2 linked regions of the Duganella zoogloeoides genome follow. The protein of the gene in region 1 interacts with the protein of each later gene in a pairwise test. Links are inferred from orthologs where the notes say so. Each region holds a gene or a part of one and is shown on either strand. Other genes may lie near its edges.

Region 1 (12,099 bases):
GGTGATGTCGCGCGCCACGCCGTAGGTACCGTAAAAGTCGTGCGGGCCGATGGCGTTGGGCGCCATCGAGGTGAGCGTGATGCTGAAGGTGCGCTCGATGCCGCTCTTGCACTTGAGCCGCAGCTCGGCGGTGCGACCGCCGGCATCGCTTACCCGCGTCCTGCCCTGGCCCTGTCCCTGGCGTTCGCCGAAGGCGTAACGGGCGCGGTCCTGGTCCTCGTCGTGCACCAGCACCGAGTAGTGGCGCCCCACCACCTCGTCGCGGTCGAATCCGAGCAGGTGCTGCACGCGGTCGTTGACAAACGTGATGCGGCCATCGTGGGCCAGCGTGTAGATGATGTCGGGCGAGCTGTCCACCAGGTAGCGGTACATTTTTTCCGACGTTTCCAGCTGCGCGGCGATGCGCTCGTTGTCGATCGCCAGACGGCGCTTTTGCAGCACGTTGCCCACCGTCTTGAGCAACTCTTCGCGGCCGTACGGCTTGCGCAGGTAGTCGTAGGCGCCGCGCTTCAAGGCGCCGATGGCGGCGTCGATGCCCACCTCGCCGCTCATCACCACCACGTCGCCGTCGATACCGCGCGCGTTCATGAAGTCCATGATGTCGTGGCCGCTCATGTCGGGCAGGCGCAGGTCGAGCAGCACCAGGTCGAACGGTTGCTGCGCCAGGTGCGCCAGCGCCTCGGCGCCGGTGGCGGCGGTGCACAGCAGGTAGTCGTGACCGTCGTGACTGCGCAGTAGTTCGTACAGCGACGACAGCAGGCGCGGCTCGTCGTCCACCAGCAGCAGGCGCGGCCGCGAATCATGGAGATGGACGACGGGGGTAGGGTCGTCCTGGTAGTTCAGGTTCATCATGGCCTTAAACGGAATCCATCAACCGGGGGGTTTGGCCGGCGCTGGAACTTGCGGGGGGGCTTGCTTGAGTGTTGCTGCCGGCGGCCGGCAGCAGGATTTCGAACGTGGTGCCGGTTTTGCCGGAACGGCAGGCGATCAGACCGCCCATCTTGCTCACCAGGCTGTGGACGATCGACAGTCCCATGCCGTGATGGGGGCCTTCCTTGGTACTTTTCACCGGTGCGAACAGGTTGGCCAGCAGCTCGGCCGACAGGCCCGGGCCGGTGTCGGCCACCACCAGCTCCAGGTACAGCTTGCGCTCACGGTTGACCAGGCCACGGTTGGCGATCTCGATGCGCCCGCCCTCCGGCATGGCTTCCACCGCGTTCTTGACCAGGTTGACCAGCACCTGCTTGAGCAGGTCGGCGTCGCCCTCGATAGCGCCCGGACCTTCCTGCATGCGCACCACCGTCTGCACCGAGGCCGGCACGAAACCGGTAGCGCGGAACAGGCGCAGCACGTCGTCCACCACGCGGGCCACCTCGGTGGCCTTGCCCATGCGCGACGGTTCGCCCGGCTGCAGGTCGGCCAGGCCGTTGAGCAACTGGCCCACGCGGTCGATTTCTTCGTTGAGGATCGACAGTTCGCCCACCACCGGCTCGCGCCGCGCCAGCTTGCTGTCGAGGATGGACAGGTAGTTCTTGATGATCGACAGCGGGTTGTTCACCTCGTGAACCACGCGGCGCGACGCGTCGCGGTATTCCTCCGCCACCTGCGCCAGCTGGCGCCGGGCGTGACCGCGCTCACTGAGCGCGGTCTCCAGCGCGCCCGCCGCCTGGGTGGCGAACGATTGCAGGAAGCGCTCGCGCTGCTGGCAACCGGCCAGTTGCCAGGCAGGGACGCCGCCAATCAGCACACCCAGGCAACGTTGATTCGCCACCAGCGGCAGGCATACCAGCGCTTCGCTGCCGAGGATGCGGAACAGCTGCTCTTCGGCCACCGACAGCGGCGCGCCGGCCTGCGCGTTCATGCCGGCGCGGCTGGCATACACGGGTTTGCGCGTGCGCGCCGACAGCGCCACCTGGCCGCCCTGCTCCGGGTCCAGAGACAGCATGAATTCAGCCAGGCGCCCGGGCTGGTTGCCGGTGGCGGTGCCCAGCAGCGCCTGGCCGGTGGGATTTTCCAGCATCACCAGCAGGTTTTCGAAATCGAACAGGATGCGCGCGGAGCGCGTCATGGCGTCGAGCAGGCCCGTTTCGCCATCCTGGCGCGCAAACGTCTGCGCCATCTCCGACACCAGCATCATGTTGCGCACTTCTTCCGACAGGCGCTGCTGCACCGGATCGACCGGCGGTGGCGGCACGTACGCCGATGGCGCCACGATATCGTCGGCGCCAGCCAGGTCGATGCCCAGGTACCCGGCCGATTTTTCCACCTGGCGAGCGGCGTTGGCGAGGATAGGTTCGAGCGCCGCGCCGTCGAGGCCACACAGTTGGGCCGCGTCTTCGATGGCGTCAGGCTCGTCGCCGTGGCCGCACAGCAGGTGCGCCAGGCGCACCATGCGGATCAGGGGATGGGCGGAGGCCAGGCGCGCGACCGGCTCGTGGTGATACAGCACGCTGTCGGCCAGGAAGGAGTCGAGCTGCCAGCGTTCGATCAGCCAGGCGCCCGCCTCGGCATGGGTGATTTGCAGGGTGCGCTGCTCTACCGCGCACAGGTCTTCGTCGTCGCGCGCCATGAAGTTGATGGCGTATTCGCGCGGCGCGGTGGCCAGCAGGGCCAGGCGGCCGACGTTGTGCAGCAGGCCCGCCAGGTAGGCTTCCTCGACATGCGGGTAGTCCATCTTGCGGGCCAGCTCGCGCGCGATGACCGCCGTGGTGAGCGAACTTTTCCAGAAAGCGCGCAGGTCGGTGCTGGCGGAATGGGGGAAGCTGCTGAAGGTCTGGAATACCGATTCGCTGATGACCAGGGTCTTGATCATGTCGGTGCCGAGTGCAACCAGCGACTGCTCCAGTCCCACGGCACGCGCGCCGCTATTGCGGTGAAAAGCCGAGCTGCTGGCGACCGAGAAAATCTTGCTGGCCATGGCCGGATCCTTGGCGATCAGCGCGGCCAGTTCCGGCATGCCGGCGTCGTCGGCCTGCAGATGCTCGATCAGTTTGATCAGGATCTGCGGCATGGCGGGCAGGCGCGCGATCAGCAGCCGGTGGCGGATATCAAGGTCAGGTTGCAGCATCGTCATATACCAATAATCAAGTCAGACCGGAAACGAATAATGCCGAGAAAGAACTTATATTAGCATAAAGTATGATAGCAACTTAGCACGTGCAAGCCAATCGTGCAGGGGTCGCGCGCATTTCCTGATGTAAAGATTTATTGTCCCGGATGGGGTAATAGAATGCGCCGGTAATGGCGCGCGGTCAACCATAAAACCAGCGCGGAGCCTGTAAGTACCAGTTGTCCGAGGGCTAAAGACAACACCGAGTGCGACAGCGCCGGCGCCAGCACGCCGGCCACGATGGCGCCCATCATGGTGGTGGCGAACGACTGGCACGACGCTACCGTGCCGCGGATGTGCGGGAACAGGTCGAGCGCGAGCAGCGTGGCGCCCGGCGCCACGATCGACATGCCGAAGGTGTAGAACAGCATCGGCAGCACGGTCCACGGCAGCGCCGGCGGCAGGAACACGTGGTACAGCGTATTGCACACGGCGGCGGCGATCAGGAAGCAGAAGCCGATGCCGATCTGGCGCGAGAACGAGATCTTGCCGGCGATGCGGTTGGCCACCAGCGCACCGAGGAAAATTCCGCTCACCGACGGAATGAACAGCCAGCCGAACTGGCTCGCGCCCAGCCCCAGCGAATTGGGCAGGAATTCGGGCGCCGCCGCGATGAACAGGAACAGGCCGCCGAAATTGAGCGCCACCACGCCCGACTTCAGGTGGAACAGCTTGGAGCGCATGATCTCGCCGTAGTTGCGCGCCAGGTGGCGCGGGTTGAACGGCTGGCGCTTGTGGACCGGCAGGGTCTCGGGCAGGTTGCGGTAGCAATAGATGAACAGCAGCACGCTGTAAGCCAGCAGCGACAGGAAAATCGCGCGCCAGTCGAACAGCGTGACGATCCAGCCGCCGAGGATAGGCGCAATCGCCGGGGCGATCGAAAAGATCATGGTCACCAGCGACAGCAGGCGCGCGGCCGCCGCATCGGAATACAGGTCGCGGATGATGGCGCGCCCCACCACCACGCCGGCGCCGGCCGAGATGCCCTGCATCACGCGGAACGCCCACAGGTACGGCACCGAGTGCACCGACGCGCAGCCGAGGGTACCGATCGCGAACATCACCAGCGAGACCAGGATGACGTTGCGCCGGCCGAACGCATCGGACAGCGCGCCGTGCCACAGCACCATGCCGGCAAAGGCCAGCATGTAGAAGGTGAGGCTTTGCTGTACTTCGAGCGGGGTGGCGCCCAGCGTGGCCTGGATGTTGGGGAACGCCGGCAAATAGGCGTCGATCGAGAACGGCCCGAGCATCGACAGCAGGGCCAGGATCACCGCCAGCGCGGTGGCGCTGAGCACCTTGGGGGTCGATGGCGGCGGTGGGGGTACGTCCTTGACGGGATCGGGGAGAACGTTGTCGGGCGGGGTCGGGTACATATGTTCCTTGACTGGGGTCCGTCCCCGCCCGGTGCTGCGGGGTCCGGCGGCGCAGCAGGTGGTTAAGCTTCTTTGGGCTTGGCAGCTTCGCGGCGGTTGAAACCGGCCACCATGTCGAAGCGGAACAGGCGGCATTCGAGCGCGCCGTTGAAGAACGGCGTCTTGCGCGATTCTTTCAGGCGCAGCATCTTGGGCAGGCCCAGGTCGGCCGTGAACAGGTACACGGTCCAGCCGGCGAAGCGCTGCTTGAGGGTGCCGCTGAAGTCCGAGTAAAAACTCTTGGCCAGTTCGTCCTCGCCCAGCGAGCTGTCGCCGCGCACGCCGATCCGCTCGCCGTACGGCGGGTTGGTCAGCATGATGCCCGGCTGTTCGGTCGGCGCCTTGACTTCCTGCGCTTCGATCTGCTTGAGCGGCACGTCGAACATGATGCCGGCCGCGCGCAGGTTGTGGCGCGTCATGGCCACCATGTCGCCCGAGATGTCGGAACCGAAGATGGTCGGTTCGCTCGGCAGCGGGTTCGGCTTGATGGCGTTTTTCATTTCCTGCCACGGGGCAGGATCGAAGTCGTTGAAGGCTTCGAAAGCGAAACGGCGACGGGCGCCCGGCGGCACGCCCTGCACCATCTGCGCCGCTTCGCACAGGATGGTGCCGGAACCGCACATCGGGTCGAACAGCGGCATGCCCGGCTTCCAGCCGGCCACGCGCAGCAAGCCGGCGGCCAGGTTTTCGCGCAGCGGCGCGTCGCCGGTTTCTTCGCGCCAGCCGCGCTTGAACAGCGCTTCGCCGGACGTGTCGAGGTAGATGATGAACTGGTGGGCGTCGAGGAAACCGACGATGCGCATGTCGGGCTCGCGGGTATCGACCGACGGGCGCTTGCTGTACATGTCGCGGAAGCGGTCGCAGATCGCATCCTTGATTTTCAGCGTGGTGAATTCCAGGCTTTTCAATGGCGACTTGACGGCGGTTACGTCCACGCGGATGGTGTGGTCGTACGTGAACCAGTCTTCCCACGATTGCGCCAGCACCAGGTCGTAGATGTCGTTCTCGGTCTTGTAGCCGGTAACGGCCATGCGCATCAGCACGCGCGAGGCGATGCGCGAGTGCAGGTTGATGCGGTACGAATCAATCAGCTCACCCGAGCAGTGCACGCCGCCAGGAACCTGGTTGTGCACTTTCATGGTGGTGCTTTGCTGGGCGATTTCGCCCAGCTCTTCGGCCAGCGCCGCTTCCATGCCGCGCGGGCATGGGCAAAAATATGAAGCCACAGGAGAACCTTTTATCCGTTAGTTAAGTACGGGGTGCTTGGTCAGAAGGGTTTGACCACCACGAGTACGATAATTGCCAGCAGCAGGAACACCGGCACTTCGTTAAACACGCGGAACCATTTATGGCTGCGCGTATTGACGCCCTTCTCGAATTTTTTCAGGATGCTGCCGCACGCATGGTGGTAGCCGACGATCAGCACCACGAACAGCAGCTTGGCATGCATGAAGCCCGGCATGCGCGGACCATACAGCATGTACACGAGGATCGCGCCGAACACGATCGCCAGCACCGAAATCCACAGCGAAAAACGATACAGCTTGCGCGCCATGATCAGCAGGCGTTCGGTGACGGCGGTGTTGGTCTCCATGGCCAGGTTGACGAAAATACGCGGCAGGTAAAACACGCCCGCCATCCAGGCGATGACGAAGAAGATGTGCAGCGATTTAATCCAGAGCATGGCGATCCTTTAGTGGAATTACTGGCGAATTTCGCCGTGACCGAACACGACGTACTTGAGTGAGGTGAGGCCTTCGAGGCCCACCGGGCCGCGCGCGTGCAGCTTGTCGTTGGAGATGCCGATCTCGGCACCGAGGCCGTACTCGAAGCCGTCCGCAAAGCGGGTGGACGCGTTGATCATCACCGACGCCGAATCGACTTCGCGCAGGAAGCGCATGCCGGCGCTGTAGTCTTCGGTGATGATAGATTCCGTGTGCTTGGACGAGTACTGGTTGATATGGTCCATCGCTTCGTCGATGCCATCGACAATTTTCACGGCCAGGATCGCGGCCAGGTATTCGGTGGACCAGTCTTCTTCGGTGGCAGCAGCGAGGTGCGGGTAGCCGGCCAAAATCGCAGCAGCTTCGGCGTCGGCGCGCAGTTCCACCTCTTTGGTCGCGTACAGTTTGGCCAGTTCCGGCAGCACCTTGGCCGCGATCGGGCGCGCGAGCAGCAAGGTTTCCATGGTGTTGCAGGTGCCGTAGCGGTGGCACTTGGCATTGAAGCCGATAGCGACCGCCTTTTGCAGGTCGGCCATGTCGTCGATGTACACGTGGCAGATGCCGTCGAGGTGCTTGATCATCGGTACCGTGGCTTCTTCCATCAGGCGCGCGATCAGGCCCTTGCCGCCGCGCGGCACGATCACGTCCACGTATTGCGGCATGGTGATCAGGGCGCCGACGGCGGCGCGGTCGGTGGTATCGACCACCTGCACGGCGTTTTCCGGCAGGCCGGCGCCCAGCAGGCCTTCCTTGACCAGTTGCGCCAGCGCGCGGTTGCAGTGGATCGCTTCCGACCCGCCGCGCAGGATGGTGGCGTTGCCGCTCTTGATGCACAGGCCCGCCGCGTCAACGGTGACGTTGGGGCGCGACTCGTAGATGATGCCGATCACGCCGAGCGGCACGCGCATCTGGCCCACCTGGATGCCGCTCGGGCGGAATTTCAGGCCCGAGATTTCACCGATGGGATCAGGCAGCGCGACGATCTGGCGCAGGCCTTCGACCATGGTGGCAATCGCCTTGTCGGACAGCGCCAGGCGGTCCAGCATGGCCGGCGCCAGGCCGTTGGCGGCTGCGGCATCCATGTCAAGCCGGTTGGCGGCGCGCAGGGCGTCGGCCTCGCGCTCGATGCCGTCGGCGATCAGCGTGAGCGCGCGGTTGCGGGTGGCGCTGTCGGCACGGGCCATGGCGCGCGACGCCTTGCGCGCCTGCTGGCCCAGTTGTTCCATGTACTGCTTGATATCCAACTTCGTGTCCATTATCGTCTCGATTCTTTACAGGGCTGCTTACCCGCGCGCCACTTTAAGCCCCAGCTGCAGCATGGCATCCCATGCATCGCCGCTGTAGGCTTTGGCGCGCAGGCCCTTGATCATCTTGTCCACTTGCGCGGCGTCTTTCATGGCCGCTTCCAGGGTGGCCAGTGAAATACGCCGCAGCGCCGGGTCCATCATGCGCTCTTTCGGCCCCCAGATGCGGTATTCCTTGAGCAGCGCACCGAGCGGCCGGCCCTGCGCCATGCCCGCCTTGAGCTTGAGCAGCGTGCGGATTTCTTCCGACACGGCCCACAGCACCAGCGGCAGCGCTTCGCCCTCGCCTTTCAGCCCCTCGAGCATGCGCACCAGCCGCGCCGGGTCGCCCATCAGCATCGCTTCGCTGAGTTTGAAGACGTCGTAGCGGGCCACATTGAGTACGGCGTCGTGCACTTGCTCGTAGGTGAGCTTGCCAGGTTCGTGCAGCAGGGCGAGTTTTTGTATTTCCTGGTGCGCCGCCAGCAGATTGCCTTCCACGCGATCGGCGATGAAGTCGATACTTTGCCGGTCCGCGCTTTGCCCTTGTGCGGCAAGGCGCTGGCCTATCCAGTTGGGCAATTGCGCCCGTTCGATTTGCGGGATGTCGATGTACACCGCCGCCTGTTGCAACGCCCCCACCCACGCCGCCTTCTGGGTTTGCCAGTCGAGCTTGGGCAGGGTAATCAATGTCAGATTGTCGGGGCTCAGGTCTTTCACGTACGCTTGCAGCGCGGCGCCGCCGTCCTTGCCCGGCTTGCCGGTGGGGATGCGCAATTCGATGAGCTTTTTATCGCCGAACAGCGACAGCGCCTGGTTGGCGGCCAGCAGTTCGCCCCACTTGAAGCTGCGCTCCACCGTCAGCACGTCGCGTTCGGAATAGCCTTGCGCGCGCGCGGTGCGGCGGATTTTGTCGGCCGCCTCCAGCGCCAGCAAATGCTCGTCGCTGGTGATCACATACAGCTGCGACAGCGACTTGTTCAGGTGGCCGTCGAGCGCGTCCAGGCGCAATTGCATGGTGTCGCCTTACAGGATCGGCACGGCCGGCGCGGCGGACGGATCCTGCGGTGCCGGTCCCGGACCGGGCACCGACATGCGCGTGGTTTTCACGGCCGCCATGCGGCGCATCATCTGCTGCACCAGGTCGGTTTGCATGTCCTTGTACAGCAGCGCCTCTTCCTGCTCCTTGGCCAGCAACTGGGTTTCGTTGAAGTCGATCGGGCGGCTCAGCGAAATCGTCGTCGGCCCCAGCAGCTCGTTACCTTGACGGTCGAGCACGCGGAACACGATGGTGTATTGCAGCAGGTACTGGCGCACGCGGCCATTGCTGTTCAGCGACAGGATGGTCTTGGTCTTGGTGGTTTCCGGGTTGGACAGCACTTCGACCACGCCATCGGCATCTTTGGGGCTATTGACCACCGTGGTGTTGCCATTGACGCGGATATTGCGCTTCAAGTCGATCGCCAATGGCGACGACTCCGGCAGTCCGATGTACATGGTCGGGAACGGCAGCGTGTAATGGCCGCCGTCGCCGCGCAGGTGGAAGCCGCAGGCGGACAGCGTGGCAGTGAGCAGCAGCGCCATGCCGGCCGCGCGGGTGCGTCGGAACAATCCGGAAGTAGTCGTCATTGGATACCTTTACACCACGATGTTGATCAGTTTGCCCGGGACGACGATGATCTTCTTCGGCGTGCCTTCGATGAACTTTTGCACCGCTTCGTTGGCCAGCGCCAGCGCTTCGATGCTGGCCTTGTCGGCGCCCTTGGCCACGACCACGCTGCCGCGCAGCTTGCCGTTCACCTGGATCATCATTTCGATCTCGGACTGCTCGAGCGCGGCCGGATCCACTTGCGGCCATGGCGCGTTGAGGATGTCGCCGGCATACCCGAGTTCGGCCCACAGCACGTGGGTGATGTGCGGCGCGACCGGGTTCAGCAAGCGCAGGAAGATCGCGTAGCCTTCGGCCAGCACGCCAGCTTCCACGTCCTTGGCCGCTTCGATCGTGTTGAGCATCTTCATGCAAGCCGATACCACGGTGTTGTACTGGATGCGCTTGATGTCGTAGTCGGCCTGTTGCAGCAGCTTGTGCAGCTCGCGGCGCAGGGTTTTGCCGGCGTCGGTGGTGGCCGTTGCCGTCAATGGCGAACCGGCGGCGACGATGGCAGCTTGCTGCGCATAGCCGAATGCCCACACGCGGCGCAGGAAGCGGTTGGCGCCTTCCACGCCGCTGCCCGACCATTCCAAGGTCTGCTCCGGCGGCGAGGCGAACATGGTGAACAGGCGCGCGGTGTCGGCGCCGTATTGTTCGATCTGCGCTTGCGGGTCGATGCCGTTGTTTTTCGACTTCGACATTTTTTCCGTGCCGCCGATGTGCACCGGCTGCTGGTCGTCGCGCAGGATCGCCGCTTGCGGGCGGCCCTTGTCATCGACCGTCAGATCGACGTCGGCCGGGTTGAACCAGGTCTTTTTGCCGGCCGCGTCTTCGCGGTAATAGGTTTCGTTCAGCACCATGCCTTGCGTGAGCAGGTTCGTAAACGGCTCGTCGAACTTCACCAGGCCGAAGTCGCGCATGACCTTGGTCCAGAAGCGCGCGTACAGCAGGTGCAGCACAGCGTGTTCGATGCCGCCGATGTACTGGTCCATCGGCATCCAGTAGTCGTTGCGTTCATCGACCATGGCGTTGGCGCCTGGCGAGGTATAGCGCATGTAGTACCACGACGAATCGACGAAGGTGTCCATGGTGTCGGTTTCGCGGCGCGCTGGCTTGCCGCACTGCGGGCAGTCGCATTGCAGGAATGCTTCGTACTTGTTGAGCGGGTTGCCGCTGCCGTCCGGTACGCAGTCTTCCGGCAGCACCACCGGCAGATCTTTTTCCGGCACCGGCACCGAACCGCAGTCCGGGCAGTTGATCATCGGGATCGGCGTGCCCCAGTAGCGCTGGCGCGAAATACCCCAGTCGCGCAGGCGGAACGTGATTTTCTTCTCGCCCAGGCCCTTTGCGGTCATGTCGGCAGCGACCGCTTCCACGGCGTCGGCGTAGTTCAGGCCGTCGTACTTGCCCGAGTTGGTGACGATGGAAATCGTCTTGTCGCCGTACCACTCCTGCCAGGCAGCGTCGGAGAATTCCTGGCCTTCGGCGCGGATCACCTGCTTGATGGCCAGGTTGTATTTTTTGGCAAACGCGAAATCGCGCTCGTCGTGCGCGGGCACGCCCATCACGGCGCCGTCGCCGTAGGTCATCAGGACGTAGTTACCGACCCACACTTCGACTTGCTCGCCGGTCAGCGGATGGGTGACGAACAAGCCGGTCGGCATGCCCTTCTTTTCCATCGTGGCCATGTCGGCTTCGATCACGGAACCCAGTTTGCACTCGGCATTGAACGCGGCCAGCTCCGGGTTGTCCTGTGCGGCATGCACGGCCAGCGGGTGCTCGGCAGCGACGGCGCAGAAGGTCACGCCCATCACGGTGTCGGGGCGGGTGGTGAACACGTACAGCTTGCCGTCGCCGATCAGGGCGCCGTCGGCGTCCTTGATCTGGTGCGGGAAGGCAAAGCGCACGCCGGTCGATTTGCCGATCCAGTTCGCTTGCATGATGCGCACGCGCTCGGGCCAGCCCGGCAGCTTGTCGTCGACGTAGCCGAGCAGTTCGTCGGCGTATTCGGTGATGCGCGCGTAGTACATCGGGATTTCGCGTTTTTCAATCGGCGCGCCCGAGCGCCAGCCCTTGCCGTCGATGACTTGCTCGTTGGCCAGCACGGTCTGGTCGATCGGGTCCCAGTTCACGGTACCGGTCTTCTTGTAGATGATGCCTTTTTCCAGCATCTTGAGGAACATCCACTGGTTCCACTTGTAGTACTCGGGCTTGCACGCGGTCATTTCACGCGACCAGTCGATGGCCAGGCCCATCAGCTCCATCTGCGAGCGCATGTGGGCGATGTTCGAGTAGGTCCACTGCGCCGGCGGCACGTTGTTGGCCATGGCCGCATTTTCCGCCGGCATGCCGAACGCATCCCAGCCCATCGGCATCAGCACGTTGTAGCCGTTCATGCGCAGGTAGCGGTACATCACGTCGTTGATCGTATAGTTGCGCACGTGCCCCATGTGCAGCTTGCCCGAAGGGTAAGGCAGCATCGAACAGGCGTAATACTTACCCTTGGGGAAACGCGGGTCGTGCTCGACCGCCTTGTAGGCGTCGATGGCTTTCCAGTGGGATTGCGCTGCGGTTTCTACGTCGGCGTGACTATATTTATCTTGCATGATGGTGTGCGGCCAGAGTTGACTATGAACCGGACATTATACCGTTTGAAACGCCCCAAACGCACGCCACCTCCCCCCCACTTCGGGGTCAGTGCCGACATTTGGACACGAACTGAGCCATTATCGGATGAGCTTGTGTCCGAATGTCGGCACTGACCCTGCCTCTTTACGAAGAACGCTGCGCAAACGCCGCCCGGGCGCGCATGATTTCCGCATGGTGGGTTTCGGCCCATACCCAGACGCCGCAAAACGCTGCGCCCAGGCTGTGGCCCAGCGGTGTGAGCACGTAGTCGACGTGGGGCGGAATTACC
Region 2 (12,006 bases), 910 kb from region 1 along the record:
CTGGCGCAACTGGTGCACAGCGGCGCGCTCGATCTCGAGCCTTCGCCCACCAACAGCATCGAACAGATTTCGGCGGCGCTGCTGGCGATCAAGGGTATCGGCCCGTGGACCGTCAATTACGGCCTGCTGCGCGGCTACGGCCATGCCGACTGTTCGCTGCACGGGGACGTCGCCATCCGCGCCGCTCTGCAGGCGCTGCTCGGCGAAGACGCCAAGCCCGCCATGGCGCGCACCGAACAACTGTTGGCACGCTATGCCCCGCACCGGACCATGGCGGCGGCGCACTTGTGGGCGAGTTTGCATCCGCCCGTCAGCGATGAGTAAAAAATCACGGCGCAAATGAAAAAAACGCTGACTTCTTTCGAAATCAGCGTTTTTAGTATTTGGTTGCGGGGACAGGATTTGAACCTGTGACCTTCGGGTTATGAGCCCGACGAGCTGCCAGACTGCTCCACCCCGCGTCTGTATGGATGTATTATAGGGCAGTTCAGGGGATTAGGCAATATTAATCCCGAAATGATTGCCGATAGGCCGAATAAATCCGCAGAGCCCCTTTCAACGGGCATGTCCGCGTGCCGCAATCGGTGTAAAGTAGGCAAATGAACAAACCATCCCGACCAGTCAGCATCTGCCTATGAAATATTGTTCCGAATGCGCCGCCGCCGTCACCCTGACGATCCCCGCTGGCGATAACCGCCCCCGTTTTGTCTGCACCAACTGCGGCACGATCCACTATCAAAATCCGAAAATGGTGCTGGGTTCGATCCCGGTCTGGGAGCGCGACGGCGAACTCAAGGTGCTGTTGTGCAAGCGCGCGATCGAACCGCGTCATGGCTACTGGACCCTGCCTGCCGGCTTCATGGAAAACGGCGAAACCACGGCCCAGGCGGCGATCCGCGAAACCGAGGAGGAAGCCGGCGCCCACATCGCACTCGGCAAGCTGTTTTCGATGCTGAACGTGGTGCGCGTACAGCAGGTGCACATGTTTTACCTGGCCACCCTGCTCGACCTCGATTTTGCGCCCGGCATCGAAAGCCTGGACGTGCAATTGTTCAGCGAGGCGGAGATTCCGTGGGACGACCTGGCCTTCCCCACCATCCGCGCCACGCTCGAACTGTTCTTTGCCGACCGTGCCCGCATGCGCGAAGCGGGTACCCGGGACGACTACGGTTTCCATGAACACGATATCCACCGGGCCATGCGTTCGGACGATGCCACGTGATCCCTTGGCTCGACACCGATACCCCCTTCCCCGATGTCTCGACCGCGCTCACCCGCGAGGCGCCGGGGCTGCTGGCCGCCGGCGCCGACCTGTCGCCGCAGCGGCTGTTGACGGCTTACCGGCACGGCATCTTCCCGTGGTTTTCCGAAGGCCAGCCCATCCTGTGGTGGAGCACCGATCCGCGCATGGTCTTGATGACCGACCAGTTCCGGGTCAGCGACAGCCTGCGCAAGACCTTGCGCAAAGTGGAGCGTGAACGCACCAACCCGGACGGCGGACGGTGGCAGGTGCGCTTCGATAGTGCATTCGAGCAGGTCATGCGCGCGTGCGCCGCACCGCGCCGCGACGGCCCCGGCACCTGGATTTCGGAAGACATCATTGCCGGCTACACCGGCTTGCACCGGCTGGGCTACGCACACAGCGCCGAGGTATGGCTTGATGGCGAACTGGTCGGGGGCGCGTACGGCGTCTCGATCGGGCGCATGTTCTATGGCGAATCGATGTTTGCCCGCGTGACGGACGGCTCCAAGATCGCCCTGGCTTACCTGGTGCGGTTCTTGCAAGACCATGGCGTCCAGATGATTGATTGCCAACAGGAAACTAACCACCTGGCCTCGCTGGGCGCCGCACCGATTCCGCGTGAGCGCTTTTTAGTACACTTGCGCAACAATATTGGCTTACCTCAAATCAAGGACTGGGAACCGATTGCGCCGCTGGCTCCGCGCCGTTAAGCTGGAGCAAAATCCTGCGACACGGTTCCTTGATTAACGCTATTATTGGTCAAAAGAACAACCGCCCGGTCATACACCAAGTATGGGGCACCGAACTAGGACCGGCATGACGCACCTGAACGAACTGCCTTTTGCGACGCTGCAGTTTTATACCACCGCGCCCTACCCGTGCTCGTATCTCGACGGGCGCCAGGCACGCTCGCAAGTCGCCACCCCGTCGCACCTGATCAATGCCGATGTGTATTCGGAACTGGTCAAGAACGGCTTCCGGCGCAGCGGCATCTTTACTTACCGCCCGTATTGCGACGGTTGCCAGGCCTGCATCCCGGTGCGGGTGGTGGTCGATCAATTCCTGCCCAGCCGAGGCCAGCGCCGTGCGTGGGCACGCCATGGCGACCTGATCGCGGGCGTGGCCACGCTGTCCTTCTCCGACGAACATTACGATTTGTACCTGCGCTACCAGAGCAAGCGCCATGCCGGTGGCGGCATGGACCAGGACAGCCGCGACCAGTATGCCCAGTTCCTGCTGCAAAGCCGGGTCAACACGCGGCTGGTGGAGTTTCGCGAACCGGGCGGCGTGCTGCGCATGGTCAGCATCATCGACGTGCTGTCCGATGGCCTGTCGTCGGTGTACACGTTTTTCGATCCCGACGTCGAAGGCGCGTCGTACGGCACGTTCAACATCCTTTGGCAAATCTCGCAGGCGCGCGAATTGAAGCTGCCCTACGTATATCTTGGCTATTGGATCAAGGAAAGCCAGAAAATGTCCTATAAAACCAACTTCAAACCGCTGGAAGCGCGCATCAAAGGCGTGTGGAGTGTACTGGGCGACTGATAAAATACGGGCGAACAACATCCAGAGCGCCCTCATGTCCCAAAACTTCCTGTACTCCCTGGCCCGTCCGCTGCTGTTCTCCATGGACGCCGAGCAAGCCCACCACACCACCCTGCCCGCGCTCAAGCGCGCTGCCGCGCTTGGCCTGACCAAGCTGGTCAAACAACCGGCGGCCGATCCGCGCACGGTGATGGGCATCACGTTCAAGAACCCGGTGGGCCTGGCGGCTGGCCTCGACAAGGACGGCGCCTATATCGACGCGCTGGCCGACCTCGGTTTCGGTTCGATCGAAGTGGGCACCGTCACGCCGCGTGCGCAGGCCGGCAATCCCAAGCCGCGCATGTTCCGCCTGCCCGAGGCGCACGGCATCATCAACCGCATGGGGTTTAATAACGGCGGTGTCGATGCCTTCGTGGCCAATGTGCAGTCGTCGCGCTTTTACCAGGACAAGGCCGGCGTGCTGGGCCTCAATATCGGCAAGAACGCCGACACCCCGATCGAACGCGCCACCGACGACTATCTGCACTGCCTGCAAAAAGTTTATCCGTACGCCAGCTATGTCACCGTCAACATCTCGTCGCCCAACACCAAGAACCTGCGTCAGCTGCAAGGCGGCTCCGAGCTCGACGGCCTGCTGGGCACCTTGAAAGAGGCCCAGTTGCGCCTGGCTGACCAGCACAAGCGCTACGTGCCGCTGGCCCTGAAAATCGCACCGGACATGGACGGCGACCAGGTCAAGAACATTGCCGACGCGCTGGTGCGCCACCGGATCGATGGCGTGATCGCTACCAACACCACCCTGAGCCGCGACGCGGTGACCGGCATGCGGCACGGCGCCGAAGCCGGCGGCCTGTCGGGCGCGCCCGTGTTCGCGCTGTCGAACACTGTCATCAAGCTGCTCAAGGCGGAACTGGGCGACGCGCTGCCGATCATCGGCGTGGGCGGCATCATGCGCGGGGCGGACGCGAAAGTAAAAATGGACTGCGGCGCGCAACTGGTGCAACTGTACAGCGGCTTGATTTATGCCGGCCCGGCCCTGGTGCGCGACTGCGCCGACGCTGTGCGTGGCAAATAAAGGAAACGACATGGAAAAAACAGCACTGGGCGCGAGCGGCCTGAACGTCTCGAAAATCTGCCTCGGCACCATGACCTTCGGGGAGCAGAATACCGAAGCCGAGGCGCACAGCCAGCTCGACTACGCCTTCGAGCGCGGCATTAATTTCATCGATACCGCCGAGATGTACCCGGTGATGCCGCGCGCCGAGACGCAAGGTTCCACCGAGCGCTACATCGGCACCTGGCTCAAGAAAAGCGGCTTGCGCGACCAGGTCGTGCTGGCCACCAAGGCGGCCGGGCCCAATCCCAACCTGACCTGGGTACGCGACGGCAAGCAGAACCTGGACGCGGCCAGCCTGCGCGCAGCGGTCGAGACCAGCTTGCAGCGGCTGCAAACCGACCATATCGATTTATACCAATTGCACTGGCCCAGCCGCAACACGCCGATCTTCGGCAGCACCGTGTTCAATCCCGACAACGAGCGCGACTGCGTGGCCATCGAAGACACGCTGGCGGCATTGGGCGATTTGATTAAAGAAGGCAAGATCGGGGCGATCGGCGTGTCGAACGAATCGAGCTGGGGTGTGAGCGAGTTCATCAAGCACTCCGAGAAAGGCCTGCCGCGCATCGCGTCGATCCAGAACCTGTACAACCTCACCGCGCGCCACTACGAGACCAGCCTGCTGGACGAGACCTGCTTCCGTGAAAACGTGGGATTGCTGGCATACAGCCCGCTGGCGTTCGGCCAGTTGACGGGCAAGTACCACGACGATCCGAAGGCGCACGGCCGCCTGACCATCTTCCCGCCAAGCTGGAGCCCGCGCTACCTGCGGCCATCGGTGCTGGAGGCCGTGGCGCAGTACACCAAACTCGCCCGCGAGAATGGCATGACGCCGACGCAGCTGGCGCTGGCGTGGTGCTACTCGCGCTGGTTCGTGGCTTCGACCATCATTGGCGCCACCACGCTGGCGCAGTTGAAGGAAAATATCGATGCGTTTGAAGTAAAACTGTCGCCGGAGGTGGTCGAGGCGGTGAATGCGATTCACGCCCGCATCACCAACCCCGGCCAGTAATCACCGCAGTAAGCACTCCCAATAAGCACTACCGGTGGTGGCTAGTCGCCGCCACCATTCAACGCGGTCTCGATATCGGACCGCTTCAGATCCGGCGCAAATTGCAGGATGAAGTCGTACGCATACGAGCGCAGGTAAGCGCCACGGCGCACCGCGAGGCGCGTCGTGTTCGACGCGAACAGGTGCGACGCTTCCACCGCGCGCATGCCCTTGTCACGGCCGTGGTCGAACGCCATCGACGCCACGATGCCCACGCCCAGCCCCAGCGACACGTACTGCTTGATCACGTCCGAATCCATCGCCGTCAACATGATGTCGGGCTTGAGGCCGGCCTGGTTGAAGGCCGCGTCGATATGGCCGCGGCCGGTAAAGCCCACGTCATACGTAATCAGCGGGAATTCCGCCAGGTCTTCGAGCCGGATCGGACTGCGCGACAGCAGCGGGTGGCCGTCCGGCACCACGATGATGTGGCTCCAGCGGTAGCACGGGAACGATACCAGGTCAGGGAACTGCGACAGGCCCTCGGTGGCGATGCCGATATCGGTCTTGCCCGACAAAATCCATTCGGCAATGTGCTCGGGCGCGCTCTGCTGCAAGGCGATGCGCACGTCCGGGTACGCGGCGCGGAAGCCCTGCACCACCTTCGGCAACGCATAGCGGGCCTGGGTGTGGGTAGCTGCCACGCTCAGGGTGCCGCTTTGCTGGCCCGTGTATTCGAGGCTGGCCTGCTGCAGGTTTTCGGCCTCGATCAGCAGGCGGTCGATGATTTTCAGGATGCCCTTGCCCGGCTCCGTCATGCCGGTCAGGCGCTTGCCGTTGCGTTCGAAAATCACCACGCCCAACTCGTCCTCGAGCTCGCGGATCTGGCGGCTCACGCCCGGTTGCGACGTGAACAGCGCGTTGGCCACTTCGGTCAGGTTATAGCCGCGCCGGGCCGCTTCGCGGATCGAGCGCAATTGCTGGAAGTTCATAACGGCGCTCCTGCATCGACAAACACATGCAGCCGCTTCGGCCGCACGACCAGGGTCTCGCCTTCTTTGAGCTGCAAATTGGTGAAACGTTCGTTCGACATCACCGCCTCGATCAGCTCGGACGTGTCGCCGCGTTCGAGGTCGAGCTGGGCCAGCGGGCCGATCGCGTGCGCGCGGCGCAGCTTGACCACGATGCCTTCGGCGCCCGGCGTGTAGCGGTCGATTTCCAGGTCGTGCGGGCGCACATACGCCGTGCCCTTGCCGTTCTTGCCTTCGCCATTTTGCTGGCCCGGCACCTGGAAGCTGGCGTCGCCGCTGGCCAGGATGCCGTCCTGCACGCGGCCATGGAACATGTTCACATTGCCAAGGAAGCCGTACACGAACGGCGACGCGGGATGGTTGTACACCTGGTCCGGCGCGCCGATCTGCTCAACGTTACCCTTGTTCATCAGCACGACCTGGTCGGCCACTTCCAGCGCTTCTTCCTGGTCGTGGGTGACGAAAATACTGGTCACGTGCAGGTCGTCGTGAAGGCGGCGCAGCCAGCGGCGCAGTTCCTTGCGCACCTTGGCGTCCAAGGCGCCGAACGGCTCGTCGAGCAGCAGCACGCGCGGTTCCACCGCCAGCGCGCGCGCCAGGGCGATACGCTGGCGTTGGCCGCCCGACAGTTGCGGCGGATAGCGGTCGGCCAGCCAGTCCAGTTGCACCAGCTCCAGCAAGTCTTTTACTTTACGGCGGATCTGGTCTTCGGACGGCCGCTCGGCGCGCGGTTTGACACGCAGGCCGAAGGCGACGTTCTCGAACACGGTCATGTGCTTGAACAGCGCATAGTGCTGGAACACGAAGCCCACCTGGCGCTCGCGCACATGGCGGTGCGAGGCGTCGTCGTTATCCAGCAGCACCTGGCCCGAATCGGGATGTTCGAGGCCGGCGATGATGCGCAACAAGGTGGTCTTGCCGCAGCCGGACGGTCCCAGCAGCGCGGTCAGTTCGCCTTGCGGGAAGTCGAGCGAAACATTGTTGAGGGCGACGAAATCGCCGAAACGCTTGTTGATGTTTTTAACTTCGATCGACATGTTACTGCTCCTTGATACGGGCATCTTCGACGCGCGATTCGTTCAGGCGCCAGGAGATAAAGGATTTCAGGGCCAGCGTCACCAGGGCCAGCAAGGCCAGCAGGGACGCCACGGCAAAGGCTGCGGCAAAGTTGTATTCGTTGTAGAGAATTTCCACTTGCAGCGGCATGGTGTTGGTCTCGCCACGGATGTGGCCGGACACCACCGACACCGCGCCAAACTCGCCCATCGCGCGGGCATTACACAAGATCACGCCGTACAGCAGGCCCCACTTGATGTTGGGCAGCGTCACGCGGCGGAAGGTATTCCAGCCCGAGGCGCCCAGGACGATGGCCGCTTCTTCTTCCTCGCTACCCTGCGCCTGCATCAGCGGGATCAGCTCGCGCGCCACGAACGGGAACGTCACGAAAATGGTCGCCAGCACGATGCCCGGCACCGCGAACAGGATCTTGATGTCGTGCTTGTACAGCCACTCGCCGAACCAGCCCTGGGCGCCGAACAGCAGCACGTAAATCAGGCCCGAAATTACCGGCGACACCGAGAACGGCAAGTCGATCAGCGTGAGCAAAAAGCTTTTGCCACGGAACTCGAACTTGGCGATACACCACGACGCCGCAATACCGAATACCAGGTTCAGCGGCACGGCAATCGCGGCCGTGATCAGGGTCAGTTTGATGGCCGAGATCGCGTCTTCCTCGACGATGGCGGCCACGTACGCTTCCCAACCCTTGCGCAACGCTTCGGCAAACACGGCAACCAGCGGCACGAACAGGAACACGGTCAGGAACAGCAGCGCGACCGCGATCAGCGCATTGCGCACCCAGCGCGGCTCGAGGATTTGCGGGGCCGACGGCAGTTCGCCGCGACGCGCAGGAGTATTAACACCGCTCATTATTTACCCGACTTTCCGCGAGCCCAGGCTTGCAAGAGATTGATCGCCAACAGCATGAGGAACGACACCACCAGCATCACCACCGCGATTGCGGTCGCGCCGGCGTAGTCGTACTGCTCGAGCTTGGTGATGATGAACAGCGGCGTGATTTCCGACACCATCGGCATATTACCGGCGATGAAAATCACCGAACCGAACTCGCCGGTGGCGCGCGCAAACGCCAGCGCGAAACCGGTCATCAGCGATGGCAAAATCGTCGGGAACACCACGCGGCTGAAGGTCTGGAACGCATTGGCGCCCAGGCTGGCGGCGGCCTCTTCCAGCTCGCGTTCGGCGTCCTCGAGCACCGGTTGCACGGTGCGCACCACGAACGGCAAGCCGATAAAGGTCAGCGCCACCACCACGCCCAGCGGCGTAAACGCCACCTTGATGCCGAGCACGCCTTCGATGAACTGGCCGAACCAGCCGTTGGCCGAGTACAGCGCGGTCAGCGTGATACCGGCCACGGCGGTGGGCAGCGCGAACGGCAGGTCCACCAGCGCATCGACGATGCGCTTGCCCGGAAACTCGTAGCGCACCAGCACCCAGGCCACGATGCCGCCAAAGATGACGTTGATGAAGGCGCCGATCAGCGAGGCGCCAAACGTCAGGCGATACGAGGCCATCACGCGGTCGGATGTGACAGCGGCAATAAAGCCTTCCCAGGTCATGGTAAAGGTCTTGAGGAAAATCGCCGACAGCGGGATCAGGACGATCAACGCCAGGTAAAAGATGGTGAACCCGAGCGAGAGCCGGAAACCGGGCATCACGCGGAAAGGCGCGCCCCGTGCGGCAACGGGTGCCGTGGCGGGCGCTGCTAAGACTGCTGACATGTACGCTCCCTTATTACATAAACTTCTATAAGGGCTGCATAGTCTCACTTGTGCTTCATTCTACAAACGAAGCAATTTTTATTTAGTTAGATCAATCAGCTATAACGAGTCCAGCATTCCTAGCTTTTAAAAATCAGTTTGAAGGCCACCGTTACCAGGATCACCGCCAGCAAGCCGCGCAGCAGCTTCTCGGGCACCGCGCGCGCCACGTAGGAACCAAGCGTGATGCCCGGGAGCGAACCGACCAGCAGCGCCAGCAGCAGATTCCAGTCGATGGACCCGAGCCACCAGTGACCGATGGCCGCAATCGCCGTCAACGGCACCGCGTAGGCAATGTCGGTCCCGGCCACTTCGGCAGCGGTCAGGCGCGGGTACAGCAGCACCAGCACGGTTGCGCCAATGGCGCCGGCGCCGATCGAGGAAATGGTGACCAGCACCCCCAGCACGGCGCCGGACACGATGGTCGCAAGCGCCAGCGAGCGGCCTTGCAGCTGGCGTTCCGGATGCGCGGTGATCCACTCGAGCATCTTGCGCTTGAACAGCAAGGCAACCACGGTGAGCAGCACCGAGCCGCCGATCATGTAACGGATCAGCTGGCCGATGTCCTGGTTGAGGGTGCCGAAATACTTGAGCGAGAGACTGGCCAGCAGCGCGGCCGGCAAGGCGCCGATGCACAGGCGGCGCACGATATCCCAGTGCACGGTGCCGCGCAGGCGGTGGGTGAACGTGCCCACACCCTTGGTGATCGAGGCAAAAGCGAGGTCGGTGCCCACGGCCACGGCCGGCGACACGCCAAACAGCAGGGTCAACAGCGGCGTCATCAATGAACCGCCACCAACGCCGGTCATGCCGACCAGCAGGCCAACCGCAAAACCCGATACAACGAAAGATACATCCATGCAAAAATCCCCAAAGTAGGCCGCAGAGTACCTACTTCGGGGAAATTATCAAACAACAGCATCGTTATTTGCTTATGCGCTTACTGTACTTGGTGCGCGCCGATATGCATTACTTGTTCGGCTGCGGTGTCACGCGCAGATAAGGGCGCGCAGCCGTAAAGCCTTTTGGATACTTTTGCTTCAGCACTTCCGGATCTTGCACGGTCAGCGGGATGATGACGTCGTCGCCGTCTTTCCAGTTGCCGGGCGTGGCCACGGTGTAGCCGTCGGTCAGTTGCAGGGCGTCGATCACGCGCAGCACTTCGTCGAAGTTGCGGCCGGTGCTCATCGGGTAGGTCAGCGACAGGCGCACTTTCTTGGCCGGGTCGATCACGAACAGCGTGCGCACGGTGGCGGTGGTCGAAGCATTCGGGTGGATCATGTCGTACAGCGACGACACCGAGCGGTCTTCGTCGGCAATGATCGGGAAGCCGACCACGGTGTCTTGCGTCTGCTCGATGTCGCTGATCCAGGCCGCGTGTTTTTCAGCCGGATCGACCGACAATGCGATCGCCTTGACGTTGCGCTTGTCGAATTCCGGTTTCAGCTTGGCGGTCAGGCCAAGCTCGGTGGTGCACACCGGGGTGAAGTCGGCCGGGTGCGAGAACAGCACCACCCAGGAATCGCCCGCCCACTCGTGGAACTTGAGCTTGCCAATCGAGGAATCCTGTTCAAAATCAGGGGCGACGTCGCCCAGTCGTAAAGTCATAGTGGTCTCCTGAAAGAGGACCCGATCGGTGGATCAGTGGGTCCGGGATTGCGTATTGTGCGCTTGTTCTGCCAAAAAATACAACATTTCCAGTCCTTCGGGCCAGTCGCCCAGGCCGGACTCGGCGTTGATATGGCCGAGCGGTCCGCCGTTGACGAACCGGCTCTGCCAGCGCTCTGCCCAGCAGGCCGCGCGCGGCGCCGCCATCCAGGGATCGTTGGTGCTGCCGACCATGACGGAAGGTCGCGCCAGTGGTTCCAGCGGCAACTGGTCCACCACGTCGAATTTTTCCGGATCGGCCGGCGCCACCAGCAGCACGCCCGCCACGTTGGACGGATCGCGCGCCAGGCTGTGCACGGTGGCCAGGCTGCCGAAGCTGTGCGCCACGATCAGCGTGGGCCGGGTATCGCTGCCCTGCTGGCGCAGCTGGTCCACGCGCGCCGACCACCGCGCCAGGTCGGGCACATCCCAGTCATCCTGCTCCACGCGCTCGAAGGCCGGGAACAAACGCTGCCACCGGCTTTGCCAGTGGTCCGGTCCGCTGTTATGCAGACCGGGCGCGATCAGGACACGGAATTCGGCAAGCGCGTGGACCATGATGATTGATTACCTCGGTTGCTTATTTAGGCTGATAAATCTGGTCGAACACGCCGCCATCCGAGAAGTGTACCTTCTGGGCACGGGTCCAGTCGCCGGCGACATCGGCGATGGTGAACAGCTTGACGGCCGGGAACTGGCTGGCGTATTTCTTCGCTTCCTTCTCCACTGCGGGGCGGTAATAGTTCTTGGCGATGATTTCCTGCGCTGCATCGGTGTACAGGAAGTTCAGGTAAGCCTCGGCCACCTTGCGGGTACCGCGCTTGTCCACGACCTTGTCAACCACGGCCACTGGCGGCTCGGCCAGGATCGAGACCGATGGGGCGATGATGTCGAACTTGGTCGGACCCAGTTCCTTGATCGCCAGTAGCGCTTCGTTTTCCCACGCGATCAGCACGTCGCCGATGCCGCGTTCAACGAAAGTGGTGGTAGCGCCACGGGCGCCCGAGTCCAGCACCGGCACGTTTTTATACAGCTTGCCGAGGAAATCTTTAGCGGACGCTTCGGTGCCGCCGGGCTGGCGCAGCGCGTAGCCGTAGGCGGCCAGGTGGTTCCAGCGGGCGCCGCCCGAGGTTTTCGGATTCGGGGTGATGACGGCCACCCCTGGTTTGACCAGGTCGTTCCAGTCCTTGATGCCTTTAGGATTGCCCTTGCGGACCAGGAACACGATGGTGGAGGTGTACGGGGTGCTGTTGTGGGGCAGCTTTTTCTGCCAGTCCGGCGCCAGCAGTTTTTTCTCGGCGATGGCGTCGATGTCGTAGGCCAGCGCCAGCGACACCACGTCCGCTTCCAGGCCGTCGATCACGGCGCGGCCCTGCTTGCCCGAGCCGCCGTGCGATTGCTTGATCTTGACGTTGTCGCCAGTCTTGGCTTTCCAGTCCTTGGCAAAGGCGGCGTTCACGTCGGCATACAGCTCACGCGTGGGATCGTACGATACGTTCAGCAAAGAAATATCTGCAGCGAACGATGGCGCGGCGGTAACAACAGTGGTCGCGGCCAGGATGGCAGCGGCAATAATTTTTTTGGACAGCATC

What was found.
Region 2: the proteins of SR858_RS00685 (region 1) and SR858_RS04650 interact in binary tests that used the Escherichia coli proteins (3 or more experiments, as listed by UniProt). The link is inferred for Duganella zoogloeoides from one-to-one orthologs.

The regions. Positions count from the first base shown.
Region 1 is NZ_CP140152.1:143,877-155,975, reverse strand. The notes cover bases 5,360-8,332. They hold SR858_RS00685 (glutamate-5-semialdehyde dehydrogenase), read right to left. Parts: upstream 7,493-8,332; coding sequence 6,227-7,492; downstream 5,360-6,226. Other genes in these bases: holA (DNA polymerase III subunit delta), read right to left, coding at 7,532-8,332; SR858_RS00690 (CopD family protein), read right to left, coding at 5,792-6,208; SR858_RS00695 (THUMP domain-containing class I SAM-dependent RNA methyltransferase), read right to left, coding at 5,360-5,750. Also shown: SR858_RS00710 (putative bifunctional diguanylate cyclase/phosphodiesterase), read right to left, coding at 1-852; SR858_RS00705 (HDOD domain-containing protein), read right to left, coding at 857-3,067; SR858_RS00700 (multidrug effflux MFS transporter), read right to left, coding at 3,205-4,485; more of SR858_RS00695, read right to left, coding at 4,548-5,359; more of holA, read right to left, coding at 8,333-8,548; SR858_RS00675 (LPS-assembly lipoprotein LptE), read right to left, coding at 8,558-9,160; leuS (leucine--tRNA ligase), read right to left, coding at 9,170-11,788; SR858_RS00665 (winged helix-turn-helix transcriptional regulator), read right to left, coding at 11,955-12,099. UniProt on the Escherichia coli protein: Catalyzes the NADPH-dependent reduction of L-glutamate 5-phosphate into L-glutamate 5-semialdehyde and phosphate. The product spontaneously undergoes cyclization to form 1-pyrroline-5-carboxylate.
Region 2 is NZ_CP140152.1:1,057,705-1,069,710, reverse strand. Bases 4,925-7,804 are described here. They hold SR858_RS04650 (sulfate/molybdate ABC transporter ATP-binding protein), read right to left. Parts: upstream 6,965-7,804; coding sequence 5,885-6,964; downstream 4,925-5,884. Other genes in these bases: cysW (sulfate ABC transporter permease subunit CysW), read right to left, coding at 6,966-7,804; SR858_RS04655 (CysB family HTH-type transcriptional regulator), read right to left, coding at 4,959-5,888. Also shown: SR858_RS04690 (DNA-3-methyladenine glycosylase 2), read left to right, coding at 1-324; SR858_RS04680 (NUDIX hydrolase), read left to right, coding at 635-1,222; aat (leucyl/phenylalanyl-tRNA--protein transferase), read left to right, coding at 1,219-1,953; SR858_RS04670 (arginyltransferase), read left to right, coding at 2,060-2,788; SR858_RS04665 (quinone-dependent dihydroorotate dehydrogenase), read left to right, coding at 2,823-3,863; SR858_RS04660 (aldo/keto reductase), read left to right, coding at 3,874-4,917; more of cysW, read right to left, coding at 7,805-7,856; sulfate ABC transporter permease subunit CysT, read right to left, coding at 7,856-8,728; SR858_RS04635 (sulfite exporter TauE/SafE family protein), read right to left, coding at 8,848-9,627; SR858_RS04630 (peroxiredoxin), read right to left, coding at 9,737-10,375; SR858_RS04625 (RBBP9/YdeN family alpha/beta hydrolase), read right to left, coding at 10,409-10,972; SR858_RS04620 (sulfate ABC transporter substrate-binding protein), read right to left, coding at 10,995-12,005. UniProt on the Escherichia coli protein: Part of the ABC transporter complex CysAWTP involved in sulfate/thiosulfate import. Responsible for energy coupling to the transport system.